One region of the Caballeronia sp. ATUFL_F1_KS39 genome, then DNA from elsewhere that is predicted to be linked to it. Evidence: predicted binding sites of a transcription regulator. Region 1 holds the regulator's gene; each other region holds the start of a gene.

Region 1 (3,276 bases):
AAGTTCGTGCTCGACCAGGCGGAAGGCCTGCGACGGCTCCTTACGCGCGCCGGTTCGCGCGTGGTGGCGGTCGCGGGCGGACCGGCGGGCATCGGATGCACGTCGGCGGTGGTGAATCTCGGCGCGGCGCTTTCCATCCACGGCAAGGACGTGCTCGTGATCGACGAGCACCGCAACGCGGGATCGGTGAGCCGTCTCGTGGGCACCGAAGACGCGGGCGCGCTCGCCTCGGTGATGTCGGGCCGGCGCATGCTCGGCGATGCCGTCGAGCGCACGCCGTTCGGCTTCTCGCTGATGGCCGCGCCGCGCGACGAACGCATCGTTCACGATGCCGCGCAATGCCGCGCGCTGCTCGACGGTCCGGCGGACATCGTGCTGATCGATGCGCAACTCGATCGCCACGGCGCGCTGTCGACGCTCGCGGCGCAGGCGCATGACTTTCTTATTGTGACGCGGGTAGCCGCGTCGGCGATCACCGAGGCGTATGCGTGCATGAAACGACTGCACTACGCCCATGCGATCGGCCAGTTCCGCGTGCTCGTCAATCACGTGCAGAACCCGGCCGACGCGGCGGTCGCGTTCGACAACCTGTCGGGCGTCGCGAGCCGGTATCTGGCCGTGTCGCTCGTGCAGGCGGGATATGTGTCCGAGGATGCGCGCGTCGCTCGGGCGATGGAACTCTCACGCTGCGCAGTCGAAGCGTTCCCGGCCACGGCCGCGGCGCGCGACTACCGCGCAATCGCGGCGGAGCTCCTGCACTGGCCGATGCGCCCCGCGCCTTATATGCGCGATGCGGGCGGCCAGGCCGACGCGCGAAATCCGGTTAGCGACTCTGTACAGGGCGCGCGGGAGGCGTCGCATCGTGCGGCTGCGCTTCACGACTTTGCATTGAGCAGCACGGCGTCGATGTGATCAAGATAGGTGACCAAGATGTATAACGCCCAAGGCAAACTCTCACAGTCGGAAGTGCTGACGAAATACGCACCGCTCGTTCGACGGCTGGGGCTTCAACTCGTCGCCAAGATGCCGGCGAGCGTCGATCTCGACGATCTCATTCAGGCCGGCATGATCGGCCTGCTGGACGCGGCGAGCCGCTACAAGGAAGATCAGGGCGCGCAGTTCGAAACATATGCGAGCCAGCGCATCCGCGGCGCGATGCTGGATGAGCTCCGCGCGAACGACTGGCTGCCGCGCAGCATGCGCAAGACGTCGCGCGAAGTGGAATCGGCGGTGCACAAGGTCGAGCAGAACCTCGGCCGCGCGGCGAGCGAGCAGGAAATCGCCGAGCACATGAAGATGCCGCTCGACGAATATCAGTCGATGCTTCAGGACTTGCACGGCAGCCAGCTGATCTATTACGAAGACTTCGATCGCTCCGCCGACGACGAGCCGTTCCTCGACCGCTATTGCGTCGATCGTTCGGATCCGCTGTCCGCGCTGCTCGACGACAGCCTTCGCGGCGCGCTGATCGAAGCCATCGACAAGCTGCCCGAGCGCGAGAAGCTCCTGATGAGCCTCTATTACGAACGCGGCCTGAACCTGCGCGAAATCGGCGCGGTGATGGAAGTGAGCGAGTCGCGCGTGTGTCAGTTGCACAGCCAAGCGGTCGCGCGTCTGCGCACGAAGCTGCGCGAGCAGGCGTGGACGAGCGTCGAGGCCTGACGTTCCCTAGCTGATCTCGAAGTCCCGCGTCTCGGCGAAGACCGTTTTCCCTTCGCCGAGACTTTTCGCGCGGTACATCGCGCGGTCGGCGGCGCGCAGCACGGCGGTCATGCCGGTTTGATGCGCGGACGCCGCGCTCGAAAGCAGGCATGCGCCGATGCTCGCCGATACCGACACCGGCCGCTCCTGCACCGACGTAATTTCGCCGAGCGCCGAATGGATGTTGTCGGCCACCGACAACACGGCGTCGCGGTCGCGCATCTGATGCGCGAGCACGACGAACTCGTCGCCGCCCAGACGCGCGATGGTGTCCGACTTGCGCATGCGCTTCGCGAGCGAGTCCGCGAAGGCTTGCAGCAGCAGATCGCCGACGGCGTGACCGTAGGTATCGTTCACTTCCTTGAAGCCGTCGAGATCGATCAGAAGGAGCGCGGTGGCGTGATCGCCATTGGCTTCGGGCGCGTTCATCGCGCGATCGACGACTCTTTCCAGCGCGTACCGGTTCGACAGACCCGTGAGCGGATCGGTCGATGCCTGACGCGCTAGATCGCGATTCGCGTTGCCGAGCCGATCGACGAGCACGCTCAGATACACCGATGCGCCGAGTACGCTCAGCGCGAGCCCGATCGCGGCGGGAAGATTCTCGTGCCACCACGGCTGCCAGACGGCCATCGCCGTGACGATGATGAGCGCCGTCGCGCACGATACGGCGAGCGTGCGCTTGCCGTATCGGCATCCCGAACCGATCAGAAACCAGAACATCACCCAGAGAAGCGGCAGCGCCGTTGCGCCGCCCGCGGCGAGCGCGAGCCCGAGGATCGTCTGATCGGCGATGGTCGTGACGGTCAGGCGCGCAACAGAAGGCGCGCTCATGCGGCTGACGATCAGAAGCGTGATCGCCCCATAAGACACATAGAGCGCGACGAGGCGCGTGGTCAGGAAGGCATCGTGTGAAGGGCGGAGCCACGCGAAAACGCCGTAAGCCAGAAGAACCACCGCTCCCATCCAGACCCGCAGCGTGGCCTGCTCGCGTTCCGGATTCCGGTGTTCGGACCATGCGAAGGCATAAGTCCGGCGTGCCGGTTGATGCGCCTGCTCCATACTGAACCCCTGGATGGTGATTTCTTTCTTTTATCTTGCTGCCAAGTACTGCGGCCCCGTCGCATGGCATCGGCTGAATGGAGTGGTATCGAGTTGCACCGAGCGAGCGATCCGCTATTTTGCAACGTTTTGCGAAGACGCTGTGTTTCGTGTAAGAACAGCTTAAGAACGTCCATTTCTCATTCACGGCGATGCGCGACGAATCCATTTCTTTGGCTGCCGAATGGCTGCCCGTTTGCAATAGCGAAGACGTACCGGAAGGCGGCGCGCGCGGATTCATCGTGGCCGATGAGCGGATCGTCGTGTGGCGGGACAGCATCGGCGCGGCGCATGCGTGGCGCGATTACTGTCCGCATCGGGGCGCGCAGTTGTCGCTCGGGCATGTGATGCGCGATCAGATCGTGTGTCCGTATCACGGCTGGAGTTACGACATCGAAGGACAGTGTTTGCGGATTCCGTCGAATCCTTCATTGCGTCCGTCGAAGCGCGCGTGCGCGACGACTTTCGTTTGCG
Region 2 (3,276 bases), on a different contig from region 1:
GACAGGCGCGGCCGCGGGCATCGGCGACAATCGAATCGACAACAGACAACACGCGCGGGGCCGCATTCGCGTTTCTTTGCGAATTCGAGCAAACGTTCCCGCCGGGCCTGACCAGCCACGTTTCGATTCGGGGAAAAGATGACGACCAGCACTACGAGTACGCTCGCGGAAATCCGCGAGGTGAACCTGTCGTACTTGCTCCTCGCTCAGCGGCTTCTTCAGGAAGACCGCATCTCGGCGATGTATCGCCTGGGCCTTTCGGAGCAGGTTGCGCAAGTTCTGGCTTCGCTGACGCTCGCGCAGGCAGTGAAAGTGGCGTCGTCGAGCCATTTGCTGTGCCGCTTTCGTTTCGATGACCACGCGATCCTTTCGTCGCTCGCCGACAAGGACCGCAGCGCGGCGCTCGCGCACGCCCACGCGGCGATTGTGCTGGCGGACAGTCCCGTCGAGCAGATCGGCTGACGCCGCGCGCGAAGCCCGATGGCGACGAAAAGCGTGGTCGCGGAGGTCCGCGAAATCACTTTGGCGATCGAGCTGATCGAGCTCGGCGCGCGCCTGCAACTGCTCGAAGCGGAAACGAGCCTGTCGCGCGACCGTCTCATCAAGCTCTATAAGGAACTGAAAGGCGTGTCGCCGCCCAAGGGCATGCTGCCGTTCTCGACGGACTGGTTCATGACGTGGCAGCCGAACATCCATTCGTCGCTGTTTCACGGCATTTATCGCTTCATGGCGGCCAACGACAAGAGCCAGCCGACGATTCACGCGATCGTGAAAAGCTACCGCCTCTATCTCGAACACGCGGCGCTGTACGGCGACGAACCCGTGCTGTCGCTCACGCGCGCGTGGACGCTCGTGCGCTACTTCGAATCCGGCATGCTCCAGACCAACGTCTGCACGCGCTGCCGCGGACGTTTCGTCGCACATGCGTACGAACTGCGCGCCGGTTACGTGTGCGGCCTCTGCCAGCCGCCATCGCGCGCGGGCAAGACGCGCAAGGCGGGCGCGGACCGCGAAGCGGGGCGGATCGCCGCCTGATCCGCGCGCCCGCGTCCGTCTAAAAGCGATCGTGGTACGAAAGCCCGACGGTCATCCCGTGCGGCGTGCGCTGATACATGATCGCCCAATGCGTCACCGATGCGCCGATCCACGCACCGAGCGCGTCGGCGGCCAGATCCTTGTAGGAGAAGCCGTCCGTGCGGCAGGTTCCGTCGACGATTTCCTTCACCAAGCCCGGCGCAGTGCCGATCAACGTGCCGTAGACGACCGGATGGTCCGAGCCGCGCGTCAAATAGGCGCCGAGCGCGCCGAACGGCGCGGACGCGGCCACGTGGGCAAGTTTGTCGGAGCCGGTCCAGCTATCCGATGTCTGCATACGCCAGCCGCCGCGCGAACCGCTGCAGTCGAAACCCGCATGCGCGAATGAACTCGCGGTCACTGTCAGCGCGAGCGCGCTGGCCTGTTTCATTGCTCTTGTCATCGTTCTCTCCGATTTCATGACTTCGCGTCTCCAACAAAACTGAACGCGCGTTCGTATTATCGGCAGAAAATGTGATGTTTCGTGTCGAACGGGAAAATTTTGTTTCGCCGCTAGGAAAAGTTCGATATTTCGTTGCCGTGAATCAGCGATTGAGACGCAGATTTTTGCGAAACAGCGAGAAGGTCGCGCGGCAAACCGCACGGAACCTACAGCGGTTTGACCGTGCCCCAAAGTTTTCCAGTCGAGTGCCGTAAACCACTTAACGGCGGTCTTACCGCATCAAACGTGAGGACTCGACTGTGCTGATTTTCATTGGATCGCTCGTGACATTGCTGTCCGTCTTCGGCGGCTATGCCATCGAAGGCGGCCACCTTGGCGCGCTCATGCAGCCGGTCGAAATTCTGATGATCGCGGGCGCGGGCGTCGGCGCGTTCATCCTCGGCAACAACGTCAAGACCATCAAGGCGACGATTCAGGTGCTGCCGACGCTCTTCAAGGGCGCGAAGTACGACAAGAGCATGTACATGGAGCTGATGGGCCTGCTCTACGTGCTGCTCGCGAAAGCGCGCAAGGAAGGCACGCTCGCGCTCGAAGCGGATATCGAAGATCCGGCGAAGAGCCCGGTGTTCAGCCAGTACCCGAAGATTCTCGCGGACCATCACATCGTCGAATTCCTGACGGATTACCTGCGCCTCATGGTGAGCGGCAATATGAACGCGTTCGAGATCGAAAGCCTCATGGACGAGGAAATCGAGACGCATCACGTCGAAGGCGAAGCGCCGGCGCACGCGCTCACCAAGGTCGGCGACGCGATGCCCGCGTTCGGCATCGTCGCGGCGGTGATGGGCGTCGTGCACACGATGGCCTCCGCCGATCAGCCGCCCGCGATTCTCGGCGAGATGATCGCGCAGGCGCTCGTCGGCACCTTCCTCGGCATTCTGCTTTCGTACGGCTTCATCGGACCGCTCGCGAACGTCGCGGAACAGCGCGTCGCGGAGCAGACCAAGATGTTCCAGTGCATCAAGGTGACGATCCTCGCGAGCCTGAATGGCTACGCCCCCGCGATCGCGGTGGAATTCGGCCGCAAGGTGCTGTTCTCGACGGAGCGCCCGTCGTTCTCCGAGCTGGAAGAACACGTGCGCAAGGTCAAGTCGAAGTGACTTCCGCCATAGTCGAGACACAGCGATGAGCAACGATACCGATCGCCCGATATTCATCAAGCGCGTCGTCGCGGGCAAGAAAGGCCATCACGGCGGCGCGTGGAAACTCGCCTACGCGGACTTCATGACCGCGATGATGGCGTTCTTCCTGCTGATGTGGCTGCTTTCGTCGACGTCGCCGGTGCAGCGGCGCGGCATCGCCGAATATTTCCAGATGCCGCTCAAGGCCGCGATGGTCGGCGGCAAGACCGTCGGCATGGACAACAGCATCATCATGGGCGGCGGCCGCGACATTTCCAGCACCGACGCAGGCGCCGCGCGCAAGACCGATGGCGCCACGCAGCTCGCGCAGCGCGCCTCGTCCGACACCGACGAAGAACTGCTCAAGTCCGCGCAGGGCGAGCTCGAACGGCGCGAGCAGGTGCGCCTGCACGATCTTCAGGTGAAGCTCATGGCCGCGATCGAGGCCAATCCGACGCTGCGCCAGTTCAAGCAGCAGATCCGCATCGAATCGACGCAACAGGGCTTGCGCATCGAAATCGTCGATACCCAGAAGCGCCCGATGTTCGCGCTCTCCAGCGACGCCGTGCAGCCGTACATGCGCGACATCCTGCGCGAGATCGGCCGCTCGCTCAACGA
Region 3 (3,276 bases), on a different contig from region 1:
CGGGCGCACACGCAAGAGATCGAAACGTGGTTTCGTCGCCGGGACGGCCCGACGCCGGATCTTCGGGATGAAGATCCGGCGTCGGGTGCTACCTTGGCGTACCGCTTAGCCGAGGAGCTTCAGAACTTGCTGCGGCAGGGAGTTCGCTTGCGCGAGCACCGAGATACCAGCCTGTTGCAGCACTTGAGCCTTGCTGAGGTTCGCCGTTTCCTGCGCGAAGTTCGCGTCGGTGATCTGCGACTGAGCCGACGACAGGTCGGTCGATTCGGCTTGCTGCGACGAAGCGATTGCGCTCAGACGGTTCTGGGCTGCACCCAGCGTTGCCTGCACGTTGTTCAGCGTCTGCAGTGCGTTGTCGATCGAGACCAGCGCGACGTTGGCGCCCGTCGTGGTGCTGATGTCGAGGTTCGCGACCGTGTCCGGCTTGTTGATCTTGTTGATCGACGCGTTGAGGGTGGTGATCGCGGAGCTCACGGATGCGCCCATCGAACCGGCAATGCTCGTGCTGAACGTCAGCGTGTTTTCGTGCGGTGCTGCAGCCGTGCCCGTGCCTGCGGTGCCCGAGCCGAAGATGGCCGTGACAGCCGTCGAGCTCAGCGCGACGTTGTTCTGGTCGGTGAACGAGAAGCCGCCCTTGCCGTCCGACAGCACGTTGATCGAGGTGATCGTCGCGCCGGAAGAGGCGTAGGCGCCGCTCGACGACAGCGACAGGTTCGAGAACGTGCCGAGCGTGTTGCCCTTCTGCACCATGCCGCCGCCGAGCGAGTTCGCGCCCATGTCTTGGCTCAGGTCCAGATTGATCGTCTGACCGACGTTCGCGCCGACCTGGAAGCTCAGGCTGCCAGCCGAACCGTCAAGAATGTTGCGGCCGTTGTACGTCGTTTGCGAAGCGATACGGTTCACTTCGGCGATCTGCTGCGAAACTTCCTTCTGCAGCGAAGCCTGGTCGCTCGACGAGAGCGAGCCGCTCGCGGCTTGCACGGCCAGCGTACGGATACGCTGCAGGCTGGAGGTCATCGACGAAAGCGCGCTCGAAGCCGTCTGGGCAATCGACACACCGTCGTTCGCATTCGAAACGCCCTGGTTCAGGCCGTTGATCTGCGTTTGCATCCGGTTCGAGATCGCGAGACCTGCTGCGTCGTCAGCAGCGCTGTTGATGCGCTTGCCCGACGAGAGGCGGGTGATCGCCGAAGACAGCGCGCTTTGCGTGCCGTTGAGGTTCTGCTGTGCAACCAGCGAGTTGATGTTGCTGTTGATACCGATCATTTTGTTCTCTCCTGGGAGACTGTATCTGGCTTTGGCTAAAGCACCGAGTAAGTTGCCTGGCGGTCCTGCGCTCGGTGATAGCCGGCCGCCTACTTGTGGTTATCGGGCCCCTCGAAAAAAACTTAAGGCCCGCGCAAACGATTTGTGTAACGAATTCTGTTGCGAGGCCGCGAAGCCTTGCCCGGCAAGGCGCCGATTTCGCGCGTATGCTTTTTGGTCCCTCACGACGCATTCGGAGCGCACATGCAGACACGCAATATCGGCACATCGGAACTGAAAGTTGCGCCGCTCGTCTTCGGCGGCAACGTGTTCGGCTGGACTGCCAACGAGCGCACGTCGTTTTCGATCCTCGACGCGTTCGTCGATCACGGGCTGAATTTCATCGATACAGCCGACGTCTATTCCGCCTGGGTCGACGGGCATCAGGGCGGCGAATCGGAGACGATCATCGGCAAGTGGTTCAGGGAAAGCGGCAAGCGCCACCAGGTCGTGCTCGCGACGAAAGTCGGCAAGCTGTCCACGCGCGCCGGGCTCTCGGCGGCGAACATCGCGGCGGCCGTCGACGATTCGCTGCGGCGTCTCAAGACCGATTACATCGACGTCTATTTCTCCCATTACGACGACGAAACCACGCCGCTCGACGAAACCCTCGACGCGTATCAGACGCTCATCAAGGCGGGGAAGGTGCGGGTGATCGGCGCGTCGAACTACACGGGCGAGCGGCTAGAAGAGGCGTTGAAAGTCGCGAAGGATTCGGGCTTGCCGGCGTATCAGATTCTGCAACCCGAATACAACCTCTACGACCGCGAGGGCTACGAGACCGGTCTCGAACCGGTGGCAGAACAGCACAAGATCGCCGTCGTGCCGTATTACGCGCTCGCGAGCGGCTTTCTGTCGGGCAAATATCGGTCGAAGGCGGACACGCAGCACAAGGCGCGCGGCTCGCGCGTCGAAAAGTATCTGACGCCGCGCGGCCTCGAGATTCTCGACGCGCTCGACGAAGTCGCGAAACGCAACGACACGACGCCCGCGACGGTCGCGCTCGCGTGGATGATCGCGCGCCCGAGCGTGACGGCGCCGATCGCCAGCGCCACGTCGGTCGCGCAACTGGAGAGCTTGGCCGCCGCGACGCGCCTGCAACTCGCAGCCGACGATATCCATCTGCTCGACGAAGCCAGCGCGTGGCAGAAATAGTTCTGTTGCATCAATGAGTTGGCCGGCGCGCGGGAGTTGGCAATGGCGCGGTGTTCTGGTAACATCGCGCCCGAATCGAGAAATGTGCCCGATTTCCTGCCTTCGCCGCTGAAAATGACAACGTCAACCAACAGCGGCGAACGGCTCTGAAACGCGCCTTCGTGTGGTTCTTTCGAAAGCGCCTGCCGCTTCCGCGGCTGAATCTCAACGCTCTCTTTTCCGGCCTCCGTGGCCGCTTTGCTCGTGTCCGTCGCGCCGTTCTCACGTCCGGCGGACGATCGGAGTGCCGGGGCGCGGCAACTCGCTGTCGTCGCGCGCTTGAAAATACGTTTAGCAAACCAGGATTTACATGACCACTATCGTCCTCAAAGAAAACGAGCCGTTCGATGTCGCGATTCGGCGTTTCCGCCGCACCATCGAGCGCAATGGCCTGATCGCCGAACTGCGCGAGCGCCAGTCGTACGAAAAGCCGACCACCGAGCGCAAGCGCAAGAAGGCCGCCGCTGTCGCGCGCCTGCGCAAGCGCCTGCGCAGCCAGATGCTGCCGAAGAAGATGCACTAAGCGTCTTGTTCGGGCGAGGGTTTTCGGATCCTCGCGCCGAACGGCAAAACGGCGGTGCGACCCGTAAGGGCGCACCGCCGTTTTCGTTTCTATTGCCTTTTTTAGCGAGGGCGTTCAGACGAACGCGTGACGCCTGCCAAGCGCCGCGAGCAACGCCGGCCACTCTTCGATTTCGGCGTAGTCGTGAACTTCCTCCAGCTCGATCAGCAGATCGATGATGTTCGGATCGTAGGCATTCACGTTCGATGCGTAGA

Evidence for each region. The regulator FliA, encoded in region 1, starts transcription of late flagellar genes. The targets are predictions, from matches to a motif close to CTAAAGTTTNNNNNNNNNNNGCCGNTA.
Region 2: a site for FliA is predicted at 1,705-1,731, ahead of motA (flagellar motor stator protein MotA). Genes of this name have one in related genera too.
Region 3: a site for FliA is predicted at 1,367-1,393, ahead of NCR93_RS00965 (flagellin). Genes of this name have one in related genera too.

What each region holds. Positions count from the first base shown of each region.
Region 1 is NZ_JALQDZ010000025.1:127,742-131,017, reverse strand. It holds gene NCR93_RS13475 (MinD/ParA family ATP-binding protein) at 1-912, shown strand, start outside; gene flhF (flagellar biosynthesis GTPase FlhF) at 1-2, shown strand, start outside; gene NCR93_RS13470 (RNA polymerase sigma factor FliA) at 931-1,662, shown strand; gene NCR93_RS13465 (GGDEF domain-containing protein) at 1,669-2,763, opposite strand; gene NCR93_RS13460 (Rieske 2Fe-2S domain-containing protein) at 2,976-3,276, shown strand, end outside.
Region 2 is NZ_JALQDZ010000001.1:208,054-211,329, forward strand. It holds gene flhD (flagellar transcriptional regulator FlhD) at 139-462, shown strand; gene flhC (flagellar transcriptional regulator FlhC) at 481-1,035, shown strand; gene NCR93_RS01030 (YfiM family lipoprotein) at 1,055-1,465, opposite strand; gene motA (flagellar motor stator protein MotA) at 1,777-2,637, shown strand; gene motB (flagellar motor protein MotB) at 2,663-3,276, shown strand, end outside.
Region 3 is NZ_JALQDZ010000001.1:197,947-201,222, forward strand. It holds gene NCR93_RS00965 (flagellin) at 106-1,266, opposite strand; gene NCR93_RS00970 (aldo/keto reductase) at 1,510-2,460, shown strand; gene rpsU (30S ribosomal protein S21) at 2,810-3,022, shown strand; gene NCR93_RS00980 (hypothetical protein) at 3,137-3,276, opposite strand, start outside.